Regions from separate parts of the Alteromonas sp. 38 genome, predicted to be linked through region 2. Evidence: predicted binding sites of a transcription regulator. Region 2 holds the regulator's gene; the other holds the start of a gene.
The links. The regulator LexA, encoded in region 2, represses DNA repair genes until DNA is damaged. The targets are predictions, from matches to a motif close to TACTGTATNNNNATACAGTA.
Positions count from the first base shown of each region.

Region 1: the regulator LexA is predicted to act here: its motif matches at 1,261-1,280, upstream of uvrD (DNA helicase II).

Region 1 covers NZ_LR733300.1:168,180-175,834, reverse strand. Annotated here, with positions in the region: gene FLAVO9R_RS00740 (HAD-IA family hydrolase) at 1-106, shown strand, start outside; gene cysE (serine O-acetyltransferase) at 177-995, opposite strand; gene uvrD (DNA helicase II) at 1,333-3,504, shown strand; gene FLAVO9R_RS00725 (GGDEF domain-containing response regulator) at 3,541-4,797, shown strand; gene rarD (EamA family transporter RarD) at 4,785-5,735, opposite strand; gene FLAVO9R_RS00715 (magnesium transporter) at 5,947-7,284, opposite strand; gene FLAVO9R_RS00710 (thioesterase family protein) at 7,315-7,655, opposite strand, start outside.
Region 2 covers NZ_LR733300.1:4,584,958-4,592,612, reverse strand. Annotated here, with positions in the region: gene plsB (glycerol-3-phosphate 1-O-acyltransferase PlsB) at 1-462, opposite strand, end outside; gene FLAVO9R_RS19840 (GNAT family N-acetyltransferase) at 608-1,090, opposite strand; gene FLAVO9R_RS19835 (TonB-dependent receptor) at 1,373-3,487, shown strand; gene lexA (transcriptional repressor LexA) at 3,645-4,271, shown strand; gene coxB (cytochrome c oxidase subunit II) at 4,855-6,030, shown strand; gene ctaD (cytochrome c oxidase subunit I) at 6,040-7,653, shown strand.

The sequences.
Region 1 (7,655 bases), 4.4 Mb from region 2:
TGCTTGGTTTGCATGCAACCGAGAAATGCATTTACCCCGTGAGAGAGCATCCGTACTCCCTCACGTGGCATTAGATTCGTTAGACGAGTTAGCTTACTTCTTATAAGTAAATCAGTAAGTAGCGCTTGCTCTTAAGGTACTGGCGCTTAAGGTACTTGCTCTTAAGGTATCACTACTTAAGGCTTTTGCGAATAAGGCTGATTGTCTTCTAACACGTTTTGGCGCATAGAATCGCAAGGACGCTGGCATACCGGGCGGCCCACCACTTTAGCCGGCACACCGACTACCGTAACGTGCGGCGGAACATTGTTTAACACAACACTACCCGCCCCCACTTTAGACCCTTCGCCAATTTCGATATTGCCAAGAATTTTAGCTCCCGCACCAACCAACACGCCTTGGCGAATTTTAGGGTGACGGTCACCCGACTCGTTACCGGTTCCGCCAAGCGTGACGCTTTGTAAAATAGAGACATTGTCTTCAATAACCGCTGTTTCACCTACGACAATACCGGTGGCGTGATCGAACATCACCCCTTTACCTATTTTCGCTGCAGGGTGAATATCTACGCCAAAGGTAGCCGAGTTTCGGCTTTGTAAGAACAAAGCAAGTTGATGTCTACCATGCAACCACAAGTAATGCGCCATACGGTGAACTTGCACTGCATGGAACCCTTTGAAATGCAAAAGTGGCACTAAGAAGTCATCTACTGCGGCGTCTCGCGCACGAATTGCATTAATATCTGCCATAGCCGACTCACTAATCGACGGCTCTAACAAGTAGGCCTCATCGAACACTTCACGAATGGCAATAGCAGGCATCACTTCATCAGCCATTTTGCTTGATAGAATAAAACTTAACGACGACTCAAAATTATGATGAGCTGAAATACAGGCATGAACATAGCTAGCTAATAGCGGCTCACTTTTTGCCACAGTTTGCGCTTCTTTTTTTAACGATAACCAAAAGTCAGTCGATGGAGAGAGTGCGTGCATGAGGCAGTTCCTGTAAAAGTAAAGTTCAAACCCCGCTTAACTGCGGGTAAATGGCACAAAACGCTAAAGGCCTAGATTGCAATAGGCAACATAATGGCTCGAAGTGTACATGAGCCATCATAAAAACAACACCTACAGACTACGCTTCAAGCGTGAAAATTGTTCAACTTATCGATAACCCGCTCGTGAATACGGCCGGTATCACCTTAACAGGGCTAAATTCATCGTAAAAGTTACCCACTAGCCGCTCAGCTTCATCAAACAAGCCTGTATAAATTCACAGTCAGCTGGCATAATGTTGCAGCATTGAAACTAGACAAATTAGGTTGACCATATTATGGATGTATCCCGACTGCTTGACGAGCTTAACGACAAACAACGTGAAGCGGTAGCAGCCCCTCTTTCTAACGCCCTCATATTAGCTGGCGCGGGAAGTGGTAAAACACGGGTATTAGTACATCGTATAGCATGGCTGATGGAAGTGGAAAACATTGCCCCTTTTTCCATACTAGCCGTAACCTTTACTAACAAAGCCGCGAAAGAAATGCGTGGGCGAATAGAATCGTTGATGGGTCGTGGCCTGAATAATATGTGGATTGGTACTTTCCACGGATTAGCTCACAGGCTGCTTCGCGCCCACCATGCAGAAGCTAATTTACCTGAAAACTTCCAAATTCTTGACTCAGACGACCAATACCGTTTGATTAAACGTATTTTAAAAGCCATGAATTTAGACGAAAAGCACTGGGTGCCTCGCCAAATTCAGTGGTATATCAACGGCAATAAAGACGAAGGCCTACGCCCTCAACATATTGAAACCCACAACGACCAAACCCAGCAAAAAATGCGTGAAATTTACGCCGCGTATCAAGACGCGTGCGACCGCTCTGGGCTTGTGGATTTTGCCGAGCTATTATTGCGTGCACACGAACTTTGGGCTAAAAACCCAGAAGTACTCGCTAATTACCAACGACGTTTCCGCGCCGTATTAGTTGACGAATTCCAAGATACCAACAACATCCAATACGCATGGCTACGCATGCTGTGTAGCGGCAATCAAAACAATATTATGATTGTGGGCGATGACGACCAATCTATTTACGGCTGGCGTGGTGCGAACGTTGATAATATTCAGCATTTCTTAAAAGACTTCAATAACCCCACAACGATACGATTAGAACAAAACTACCGTTCTACGGGCACCATCTTGAAAGCCGCCAATACGGTTATTGATAACAACACAGGGCGGTTAGGTAAAGAGCTTTGGACAGATGGCAACGATGGCGAGCCCATTTCTGTTTATGCGGGGTTTAATGAGTTAGATGAAGCCCGCTTTATTGTGTCGAAAATTAAAGACTGGTTGAACCAAGGCAATGCGTTAAAAGACACCGCCATTTTATATCGCAATAACGCTCAGTCACGGGTATTAGAAGAAGCCTTACTTCACCAAGGGACACCGTACCGCATTTATGGTGGTCTTCGATTCTTCGAACGCCAAGAAATTAAAGATGCACTTGGCTACCTTCGCATGATGAATCATCCTCATGACGATGCCGCCTTTGAACGTGTGGTGAACACGCCAACTCGCGGTATGGGTGAGAAGACCCTCTCACAAGTACGAGAAGCTGCCAGAGCACATAACTGCTCAATGTGGCAGGCTAGCCAACTACTCATTAATGAAAATGCGCTAAAAGGCCGTGCTCTTAACGCCCTTCAAAGTTTTGTGCTGTTAGTTACCGAGCTTGAACAAGCTACCGTAGACGAGCCATTAGAAAAACACGCCGATGTGGCAATTAGGCAGTCAGGCTTGTACGCCATGTATCAGGCCGAACGTGGCGAGAAAGCCCAAGCGCGCCTAGAAAACTTAGAAGAATTAGTTACGGCTTGTAAGCAATTTACCGTACCCGACGAAGCAGAAGAAATGACGCCGCTGTCAGCCTTCCTTGCTCACGCCTCGTTAGAAGCGGGCGAAACCCAAGCGGGTACCGATCAAGATGCGGTTCAGATGATGACTATTCACACCGCAAAGGGGCTCGAATTCCCTATGGTGTTTATGGCCGGTGTTGAAGAAGGCATGTTTCCAAGCCAGATGACCAATGATGAACCTGGCAGAATGGAAGAGGAACGTCGCCTGTGTTACGTGGGCATGACCCGCGCGATGGAGAAACTGTATATTACCTACGCGGAAAGCCGCCGTTTATATGGGCAAGACAAATATCACACGGCATCTCGCTTTATTCGTGAAATTCCTGCTGATTGTGTTGAAGAAGTAAGGCTCAAGTCTACGATTTCTCGACCGATACATAATCGATTCAGCCAAGCGACCTCACATGCCTCTTTTGAAGAAACTGGCTTTCAGTTGGGCCAAAAAGTGGCTCATCGCAAGTTCGGTGAAGGAATAGTATTAAACTACGAGGGCAGTGGTGAACACGCTAGGGTACAAGTTAATTTTGACGAATTTGGTACAAAATGGCTCGTTCTCGCCTATGCTAAATTGGAAAAAGCATAGTCATCTGGCAAGAAGCCTGAACCCAAGTAGAAAAATATGCCGCAAAATGTGCTGGTGATAGAAAACAGCGATAAAAATTTAGACGTTGTATCAAAACTTGTCAGAAAAGCAGGGCTAACCCCTGTGGGTGCTCACTCATTAACGGAAGCGAGCGCACGTTTTGCGCTTATGATGCCAGAAAGTTTCTTGTGCGCCATTGTTGCTCATAACTTACCTGATGCGTCGAATGGCGAAGCCATCGACTTCGCCATTGACGCCTTCATTCCAACCATAGTCACGACCGATACGTTAGAAGCGAAAACCCGAGACAAGGTCTTAGAAAAAGACGTCGTTGATTACATTCCCAAAGAAAACGCGCAAAATTACGATTACTTAAGCCGTTTACTGTTTCGATTAGAGAAGAACAAATCTACAGGTGTTGTGGTAGTAAGTACTCACCGCTCATCTAGACGAAAAATGCTATCACTGCTTTATCGGCACAATTTTGTGGTTTACGACTGCCCTACTGCCAACGATGCCATGAGCATACTGGCTGAGCATGCGCATATCAGGTTGGTTATCACCGATAACGCGCTTCCCGATATGACAGGCACGCAATTTATTTCAGGCCTTCGAAAAGCATTTTCAAAAGAGCAGTTAGCCATTATAGGCCTAGCAAGCGACCAACGTCCGCTCATGTCTGCGCACTTCATAAAAAGCGGGGCGAACGATTTTTTGCATTTACCTTATTGTCATGAAGAGTTTTTATGCCGCGTAATGCAGAATATTGAATATATTGAAAGCGTAGAAGCCTTTCGACGCGCTGCCAATACCGACTATTTAACTGGGTTGCCTAACCGCCGCCATTTCTTTTATACCGTTACCGTGCAGTATAAAAAGCTACCTGAGCAGCATGCTTTAGCACTTATCGACCTTGATCATTTTAAGCGCATTAACGATACCTACGGGCATGATGCCGGCGATCTTGTGCTCAAAGCGGTAGCTAACCTGTTACAAGTTCATTTTAACGATACCTTGGTTGCACGTTTTGGTGGGGAAGAATTTTGCGTGTACTTGCCTAAAATTGACATTCATAACGCACAAGAGCGGTTGAATAGATTCAGAAACGCGTTAGAGAAAACCGCTATTCAGTTAGGCGAAGAAAGCGTAAATGTAACCTGTAGCATTGGCCTGTGCGATACGCCTACGCAAAACATTGAAACCATGTTAAGTACTGCTGATAAGCTTTTGTATAAAGCAAAAAATGCAGGTCGTAATCAAGTTCATGTAACCGGAGAAACTCAAGAGGTTTGAGTTTCACTGGTTTCGTTAGTCGCCTTTAACGATGCCCTTAGGGCTTTTCGCTGCTTTTTGTAGGCGATAAGGGAATCGACACTAAATACTGCAAGTGCTAACCACACAAAACCAAAGGTGATTAGCCTAGCCTCATCTAACGGTTCATCGTACAAATGGACCGCCAACACGAACATGAGTGTTGGCCCTATGTATTGTAAAAAGCCTAACGTTGAATACATGATACGCCGTGCCGCTGCGGTAAAGCATAACAAGGGCGCGGTGGTCACAATACCGGCCGCTAAAATAAGCATGTTTAAGTTAGCATCGTTATTAAAAAGGTTGCTGTATTCCGATCCAAATAGCAGCCAATACCCTATTGCCAAAGGTGATAGCATTAAGGTTTCTATAAAAAGACCCGGTAAAGAATCTACGGCTACCTGCTTGCGTAAAATGCCATAAATACTAAAACTGCCCGCCAATATAAGTGCAATCCAAGGCACGTGACCGTAAGAGAAAATCAAAATAGCTACACCAACAATAGCGAGTACTACCGCCACTCGCTGAAACGTTCTTAGTCTTTCTCCTAGAAAAAGCCGCCCAAGAAACACATTAATGAGGGGATTGATGTAATAACCTAAGCTAGCATCAAGAATATGGTCGTTATTTACCGCCCAAATAAACAGTAGCCAGTTTGCCCCCAGCAAAATGCCGGCAATAAACAACACCTGCATCACCTTTTTATTTCGCAAAGCTGCGGCAACCTTGGGCCACTGCTTTAACCCAGCAATCAAGCCTACCAGCACCAACACCGACCAAATTACCCTGTGCATTAGAATTTCTGCCGCGGGCAATATAGTAAGCTGTTTAAAGTAGATTGGCGCTATGCCCCACATGGTGTAGGCCGCGATGGCACAAATTATTCCGACTTGGGCAGCACTGGCTTGCTGAGCACGCATAGTTAACTATCACTTTTTAAGGCTGAAAAAAGGCGCGTAGTGTTCATTACCTTGCTCTAGATAACAAGCCTATCACGCCCAGAATGGGCGTATTTTTCGATAAAGTTTGTCTAGGGCGTGTTGACCTGCAACCATTCGCCTTACCTAAACAGCACACATACTGCGGTCAAAATGCACAGAAAAGGTCAACAGGCCCTACCTATTTTTCCAGCTATAACAGAAATAGCGTGCCTAAACCTAAGAAGGCAACAAAGCCTACAATGTCAGTTACCGTGGTAAGAATAACCGAGCCAGATAGCGCTGGATCTATCTTTAGTCTGTCTAAGATAAAGGGCACGAACACACCAGCAAGAGCTGCTGCCACAATATTAAAAAGAATGGCAAGACAAATCACCATGCCAAGTAGCGCATCGGCAAACCAGAAATAGGCCACAATACCTATCACCAACGCCCATATCACGCCATTTAGCCCCCCGACTTTGAGCTCTTTCATCATAAGCGCACGTAAGTTGGCTGGGGTTACTTGCCCAAGCGCCAGCCCGCGCACAATAAGCGTTAAGGTTTGACTACCAGCAATACCCCCCATACTGGCGACCACTGGCATCAATACCGCAAGGGCAACGACTTGCTGTAATGTAGCTTCAAACAACCCGATAAACCAGGACGCCAAAAACGCAGTAAGCAAGTTTATACCAAGCCATAATGCTCGGTTTCGCGCACTTTTTGCCACAGGGGAGAATAAATCTTCGTCTTCATCCATACCTGCCGAGGCCATCACTTGGCGCTCATAAAACTCATTCATCAGCTCACTGGCCGAGGCAATATCTAAACGACCAATGAGTTTGTTAGATTCATCCACCACAGGTAGCGATGATAGCCCCGAGCGCTGCACCTGCAATGACGCGGAGGTTGATTCATCGGTGCCCACCAACATAGTGACATTTTCTTCGGCCATGCTAATCAGTGAACTGTGTTCTTGCGCCGCAAAAAGACGATGAATTTTCACCAGTGCAGTGAATTGGCCAGAACGGTTCACCAAGTAAATACTATCGCAGTGCTGAGGAATATCTCGTCGCAAGAGGCGTAAGCCTTCTTTCACTTTTGCATTGGCGGGTAGTACTAGCAATTCATGACTAACCCAGTGACCCACTTGTTCGTCAGGGAATTGAGTCGCTTCGCGGAAATACTTACGCTCTTGGCTATCAAGTGCTTCGTACGCGACATCAACTAACCGTGTAGGTAATGAATCGAGAAGTTCAAGTAAGTCTTCTGCGTCAATATCGGCAAAAATAGAAGCCCACTCGTTATGTGGCGTGGCGTCGATGAGAATTTCACGAGGGTCGCTTCGCATTTCCACCAGCACGCTAAGCTTGCGGTCACGTGGAATGCCTTCCCAAACGACCAGACGTCGCTCTAGGGGTAACGATTCTAATAAGGAGGCAATGTAGACAGTATCCTGCCCACTTAATGCGGTAAGAATAGACGCTGGGTCATCACCCATACCATCTGTTACAAACTCTTCGATAAGATCGGGTAATGGCTCCGCCATTCGACACCTCCAAAATGCATTGTATACCGGCTACCCCAACATATAGGTACCCGTACCAAAGGCAATATGATCGCCTTTTTCGTTATGAAGTTCCATCCTACAAACCGCCAACTTAGCGCCGCCGCGAATAACGTTTGCCGTAGCAATAAACTGCTCTCCACGACCCGGTCGTAAATAGTCAACGCGCATATCTACGGTGCCCATTTTCGGTAGACGGGTTTGCAAGCTTGCTAAGTCAGCATCGTTAGTTCGTTTAATCGCTTCGATAATAGCGACCAAACCGCCTATGGTATCTAGCATAGTGGCTGTCACGCCGCCATGAAGAATTTTTTGCAGTGGATTTCCGGTTAAGGCTTCACGCCAAGAAACGT
Region 2 (7,655 bases):
TCTTAGCCAACTTGGCGCTGCATTGTCGGCAATAAGGTCGGCTAATCCTGGTGTGCCTCTGCCAGGCGCTCGGCCCCAGGTGACAAACACCGGAACCACTTGGAGATCTAACTGGTGATGATCTCTATGCAGATGAAATAAGTCAGTAAATACATCTTCAATTCCCGTATCGTCTGCTTGTGAACGAAAGATCGGCTGGGTTTTACGCAAAAATAACGTAGAAGGGTATTCTCTGCCCGCTAACGTAAGCGTATCTGTTGGGCTCGGTAGGCCTAGTGCTTCTGTTGACATTCTAAGCGCTAATTGATCGGTTACCGAGTTTGCTGGAAGCAAGTAAACGATGGGCTTCGATTTATCAATGCCAAGCTCAGTTTCTACGTTTACGGGAATGCTGTGGGCTTTAACCAGCAACTTAACAGGATAATGAAATAGCGACAAAAGGGCTTTTCGCATCCACGACATGAATTCTGTAATCCTATGAAATTAAAACGGGGGAAGTGTACCACATCTCGTGCAATGTCTTGCAGAGGCCATGGGGCTGTTTGAAAGAGTCATTAGTATAAATTGTTGCCATAGCAAATCGATTGAGCGTGTTTTTACTCATACATCAGTTGGTAACTGCACCTTTGTAATGCATCGCTACGTCGCAGCGTTCATAGGCACAGCCGAACTTTTGCATGATTTCTTCACAATGAACAAAGCCATTTTTCTCATAAAGATGAATGGCGGCCTCGCACTTCTTATTCGTCAAAAGAAATAATGTATTAAAAGCAATGGTAGGGGCGTTATTCAACACATGTTGTAACAAGCCTTCCCCTACTTTTAATCCTCTTGCTTCACTGACCACACCCATCTTAGTAAGTTCGAATACCCCTTCTCCTTTTTTCATTAATGCGCATGTACCTACAATGCCAAAGTCCGGGTGTTCAGCAAACCAAATGTATCCACCCTTATCGATAATATTGCGCTGTGGGTAGCCAATAACAGCCTCATCAATGCTCTCTAAATGAAACATTTTGGTTATCCACTCTCTATTTATGCGGTCGAAATGGGGGGCTAACTCGGGGGTATAGTCGAGGTAATGCAACATGATGGAATTCAATACTCTGGTTAAGCATAGTTAGAAGAAGGTTTACTTTATGCTTTAATGGCAAACTTGTCATCTTGACGTAAATACCATTAAGGGTACTGATTCCATTCGTGAGGATTGTTTCAATAGACTGTCTCGTCAAGCTGACGCATTCATTTATAACAAAAGTTTAATTTTTATTAATACACCTTTTAATTGCCAATAAATCTGACTAGAATCCGCTCTAAATAAGAATATCTATCATTTTCAATACTGTTTGAATTATCACTTGAGGAGACTTGCTTGAAACTTGGTAAAGCAACTATTTCTACTGCTGTTCTTTTAGCTCTTTATGGCACATCTGCATTCGCACAAGACGATATGGCTGAGTCAGATGAAAGCGTTGAACGTATTACCGTACGCGGCGCATTCTTTGGTCAACAAGTCGCCACAGCGGTTAAAACCCCTACATTATTGGTTAACGTGCCCCAGTCAGTATCTGTTGTAAGCGCAGAACAAATTTCAGAGCAAGCATTGTTTAGTATTGCCGATGTTATGCAATACACCCCAGGTGTGAGCATTGGCCTAGGTGAAGACCATCGCGATCAGGTGACTATTCGTGGTCAGAACACCACCGCCGACTTTTTTGTTGATGGTCTTCGTGACGACGTTCAGTACTTTCGCCCATTGTATAACCTAGAGCGTGTAGAAATATTACGAGGCGCGAACGCCTTACTATTCGGCCGTGGTGGAGGCGGTGGCGTAGTTAACCGTGTGACTAAAGTGGCCAGTAGCGCAGAAGATTTCACCACACTGTCAGCAGGTATTGATACCTTTGGCGCTGGTTCTATTAGTGTTGATACCAATAAAGCCATAGATGCTAATAATGCTTTTCGTTTTAACGGTGTGTTTGACAGTATTGATAATCATCGTGATTTTAAAGATGGTGAACGTTACGCCATTAACCCAACTTATACATGGATGGCTAACGACGACACCACGGTGGTTGCATCTTACGAATACGTAAATGATGATCGTTTAGTCGATAGAGGTATACCCTCATTAGATGGTGCACCGCTTGAAGGCTTTGACGACACCTACTTTGGTGATCCAGACTTCAACAATACTACCCTTGAAGCGCATATTGCCCGTGTTCGTGTTGATCATGCACTATCGCAAAATTGGAACTTGAACGGTACCGTTCAGTTTGCTGATTATGATAAAGCTTACCAAAACTTGTACCCCGTTAACTTTGACGCTGATGCAGGCACGGTTACGTTAGATGGGTATCGTGATACCACCACTCGTGAAAATGCGCTGGTTCAATTAAACCTTATTGGGCAGTTTGCAACAGGTGATATTAACCATACCTTACTAACAGGAATGGAGTACGGCAGCCAAGATACAGAAAATGCTCGTCGTGATGCGTTTTTTGCAGACAGTCAAGACGACCAAGTATCCTTCGTGTTTAGCGACCCCCTGGTTATTCCGTCAATGACGCTGACAGATCCGGTAAGAAATCGTGCATCAGACGTCACCTTTACCTCAGCCTTCGTGCAAGATGAAATTAAGCTTAACGAGCATTGGATTGTGGTGGCCGGTCTTCGCTACGATAATTTTGATATCGATGTGGTAGACACTATTGAAGTGGCTAACGGTGCTGACGATGGTAACAGCGGTTTCCTATCTAGTTCTGATTCACAAGTGTCACCCCGTGCAGGCCTAATTTACAAGCCAGCGGAATCTGTTTCGATTTATGCCAGTTACAGCAAATCGTTTTTACCTCGTTCAGGTGACCAATTCCTTTCTCTGTCGCTTACAAGCCAAGCGCTGGAAGCTGAAGAATTTGAAAATAAAGAAATTGGCGTAAAGTGGAATTTCTCTGACTCACTTAGCGTAACAGCAGCGGCATTTGAAGTTGAACGTGAAAATGGCACAGCGCAAGATCCTAACAATCCAGAAGCGTCTATTTTAACCGGCACCGAAACCAAAGGTTTTGAAGTGCAGGTGGTGGGCAAGCTTTCAGAGCGTTGGGTAATAAATGCTGGGTATAGCAACCTTGATGGCGAAGAAATGGGCCGCATTGTAGATGGCGCATTGGCGAACCGTGATTTAGCACAGCTACCAGAACACATGCTGACGTTATGGAACCAATATGAAGTAAACGATAAATGGCGTGTTGCATTAGGCGTGATTTATCAATCTGAGCAGTACGCGTCTTTAAACAATACCGTCGAACTACCTGATTTTGTTCGCGTAGACGCTGCAGTGTATTACGATTACAGCGAAGACATTAAAATTCAGCTAAATGTGGAAAACGTATTCGACGAAGACTATTTCCCATCAGCACATAACGACAACAATATTGCCACCGGCGAGCCGCTTAATGCGCGCGTGAGTTTGCAATATAAATTTTAGTCACGCTGAATAGTAGTGATAGATAAAGCGGCCTTTAATGGTCGCTTTTTTGTTGTGATTTGGCCGGAGTAAAAAACATGCTTTGCAACGCTTAGTGCTTGTCATTTCCTTTTAGGTGTATATACTTACAGGAACTGTATAGACAGACAGGTCTTTTATGCGCCCACTCACAGCAAGACAAACAGAAGTTCTCGAGCTTATAAAAACAACGATGCTCGAAACTGGCATGCCGCCTACCCGTGCAGAAATTGCCCGTCATTTAGGTTTTCGTTCTGCGAATGCCGCTGAAGAACATTTAAAAGCGTTGGCCCGTAAAGGCGTCATCGAAATCCTTCCAGGCACTTCTCGTGGTATTAAACTTAATATTCCTCTTGAAGATGAAGCCCCTGAAGAAGAAGGCCTTCCTCTTATTGGCCGAGTGGCTGCGGGCGAGCCTATTCTAGCGCAAGAGCATATAGAGTCTCATTATAAGGTCGACCCTGCCCTGTTTCAGCCTCACGCCGACTTCTTACTTCGTGTAAGCGGTATGAGTATGAAAGACATTGGTATACTTGATGGTGACTTGTTAGCCGTGCACCGCACGACGGATGTCCATAATGGGCAGGTGGTAGTAGCACGTGTCGATGAGGACGTTACTGTTAAACGCCTTGAAAAGCGTGGCCGCGAAGTATTGCTTCATGCCGAAAATGACGAGTTTTCACCGATTAAAGTCGACTTAGCGTCAGAGCCTTTTTCCATTGAAGGGATTGCCGTTGGTGTTATTCGAAATGCTGATTGGATGTAACCTTTTAGCTATTTAGTAAAGAAAGCGGCTTATAGGCCGCTTTTTTGTATGTTTACCATACCTTGCTTACACAATAATCGTATTTAAGTCTAAGAAATCCCTCAAAAGCCACCAGATACCGCTCCCGCATATTTTCTCCTATTTATGTCACCTTTTTTAGTGCTAACTAGCGCTATTTTAGTCATCTGTTTTGTTTGAAAAACAATCATAAGTGCGTAACTACCTTTTGATTATAAGAAACTTATTGCCAACTTCTATTCGCCCATCTCGTTCAAAATGAGCGTTTCAAACGGGCTCGCTAAATACCCGTGTAACGTCCATGCGCTGTGACGTCATTCACTTCTCTGTCATACCGCGTTGATTAAAAATTAAACGCTGCAATTGTTTTTTCTTAGAAAAGACTAGACTTGTGCGTTTTATTGAGCAATTCTTATACTGTATTTAACAAAATAATAACAATAGCTGTAACTTTGTTTTACAACTAAAGCTAGGCAGTTAAGTTAAAAGTTGGATTTCGAGTATCAGTTGCCAGAAGCGCAGCGCATCTAATGCGTTAATGCTTCTGTTATAACGGAGGTGTTGAGTGAAACGAGTAACGACACAAGCGGCGACACAAGCGACAAAGTGGCTTTACGGGCTTCCACTTTTGCTTACCTCGCCACTACTGTTTGCTGATGCAGCAACGGGCGAAGGCTCTTCCATAAATTTGCGCCGAGGCGCAACAGACATAAGTGGTCAAGTATACGACCTCCATATGTTGATGTTCTTTATCTGTATCGCAATCGCTGTTGCGGTTTTTGGGGTTATGTTTGCCTCAATGTACTTGCACCGTAAATCCAGAGGCGCTAAGCCCGCTCACTTCCATGAAAATGTAAAAGTGGAAATTGCATGGACAGTAGTGCCATTCATCATTCTTATTCTTATGGCTATTCCTGCTGCTAAAACCCTTATTGCGATGGAAGATACCAGTGAACCTGATCTTACCGTTGTCGTTACTGGATCTCAGTGGAAGTGGCATTACCGGTATATGGACAGAGACGTTGAGTTTTATTCGTTAATGGCGACGCAACGAGAGCAAATTGAAAACAAATTCGAAAAAGGCGCGAACTATCTGTTGGAAGTCGACCGTCCGTTGGTGATCCCCACAGGGCAAAAAGTGCGCTTTCTTATCACCTCTGATGACGTTATTCACTCGTGGTGGGTACCGGACTTTGCAGTGAAAAAAGATGCTAATCCTGGGTTTATTAATGAGTCGTGGGCAAAGGTGAACGAGCCAGGTATTTATCGTGGACAGTGTGCCGAGCTTTGCGGAAAAGATCATGGCTTTATGCCGGTTGTGGTCATTGCTAAAGAGCCTGCCGAATTTGATGCTTGGATGAATGAACAAGAAGAAGCAGCTCGCCAAGCGAAAGAAGAAGAGCAACGTCTACTGTCGATGAATATGTCGATGGACGAACTTATGGATGAAGGTAAGCGGGTTTACAACGCCACTTGTGCGGCTTGCCATATGCCTAACGGCGAAGGGTTACCCGGAGTTTTCCCTGCGCTTAAAGGCAGTGAGATGGTACTTGAAGACCAAACTGCACATATTGATATTGTGTTGAACGGTAAAACCGGTACGGCCATGCAGGCGTTCGGAAAAATGTTAAGCCTGAAAGACATTGCGGCTGTGGTGACCTACGAACGAAATGCGTGGGGCAATAACACGGGTGATATGGTGCAGGCTAAAGATGTTAACGCCGTCGTTAATGGGAACTAGGAGTGCGTAATGAGTAAAGCAACTGATGTCATTGCGCCGGATACCTCGGCGCATCACGAAGATCATGACCATCATAGCCATATTCCAAAAGGAATAACCCGATGGTTGTTTACCACTAACCACAAAGATATAGGCACTTTGTATTTATGGTTCGCCTTTATCATGTTTTTGATTGGTGGCGCCATGGCAATGGTGATCCGTGCTGAGCTATTTCAGCCTGGATTACAAATTGTTGAGCCAAACTTCTTTAATCAAATGACGACTGTGCACGGCCTTATCATGGTATTTGGTGCGGTAATGCCAGCCTTTACGGGGCTTGCAAACTGGCTAATTCCTATGATGATAGGTGCACCAGACATGGCGCTGCCGCGAATGAATAACTGGAGTTTTTGGATATTACCTGGCGCCTTTCTTATTCTGCTTAGCTCGCTATTTTTAGAGGGCGGCGGCCCGGCATTTGGTTGGACCTTCTATGCACCGCTTTCTACCACCTACAGTGGTGACTCAACCGCATTGTTTGTGTTCTCGGTACATATCATGGGTATCTCCTCTATTATGGGGGCGATTAACGTCATTGTGACCATATTCAACATGCGAGCTCCTGGCATGACGTGGATGAAAATGCCTTTATTCGTGTGGACTTGGCTTATTACTGCTTTCTTGCTTATTGCTGTTATGCCTGTGTTAGCGGGGGCGGTCACCATGGTACTGACGGATAAGTTCTTTGGCACCAGCTTCTTTGATGCAGCAGGTGGTGGTGACCCCGTTATGTTCCAGCATATCTTCTGGTTCTTTGGGCATCCCGAGGTGTACATAATGATATTGCCAGCCTTTGGTATTATCTCTCAAATTGTCCCTACGTTTTCCCGTAAGAAGCTGTTTGGCTACGCATCAATGGTTTATGCCACCGGCTCTATTGCGCTGTTGTCCTTTGTGGTATGGGCTCACCATATGTTTACCACCGGCATGCCGGTGTATATGGAAATGTTCTTCATGTTTGCCACTATGCTTATATCGGTGCCTACAGGCGTGAAGGTCTTTAACTGGGTGGCGACTATGTGGCGGGGCTCTCTAACCTTTGAAATGCCCATGATGTTTGCCATTGCGTTTATCGTATTGTTTACCATTGGCGGCCTGTCAGGATTAATGCTGGCCATCGTGCCGGTGGACTTCCAATACCACGATACCTATTTCGTGGTCGCACATTTCCATTACGTTCTGGTCACCGGTGCCATCTTCTCGATTATGGCTGCGGTGTATTATTGGTTACCCAAGTGGACAGGGAAAATGTACGACACGGCGCTAGCAAAATGGCATTTCTGGTGCTCACTTGTGTCGGTAAATGTGTTGTTCTTCCCGATGCACTTTGTGGGGCTGGCTGGCATGCCACGTCGTATCCCTGACTACGCCTTACAGTTTGCCGACTTTAACAAGTGGATAAGCCTTGGCGGCTTTGCCTTTGGGCTGTCGCAGCTAATCTTCTTAGCGCTGTTGATTAAAGCCTGTAAGAAGCAGGGTGAGCCAGTATCTGCCCAAGTGTGGGAAGGTGCCGAGGGACTAGAATGGGAAATTCCTTCTCCTGCGCCCTATCACACCTTTGAAACGCCGCCCGTTGTTAAATAGAG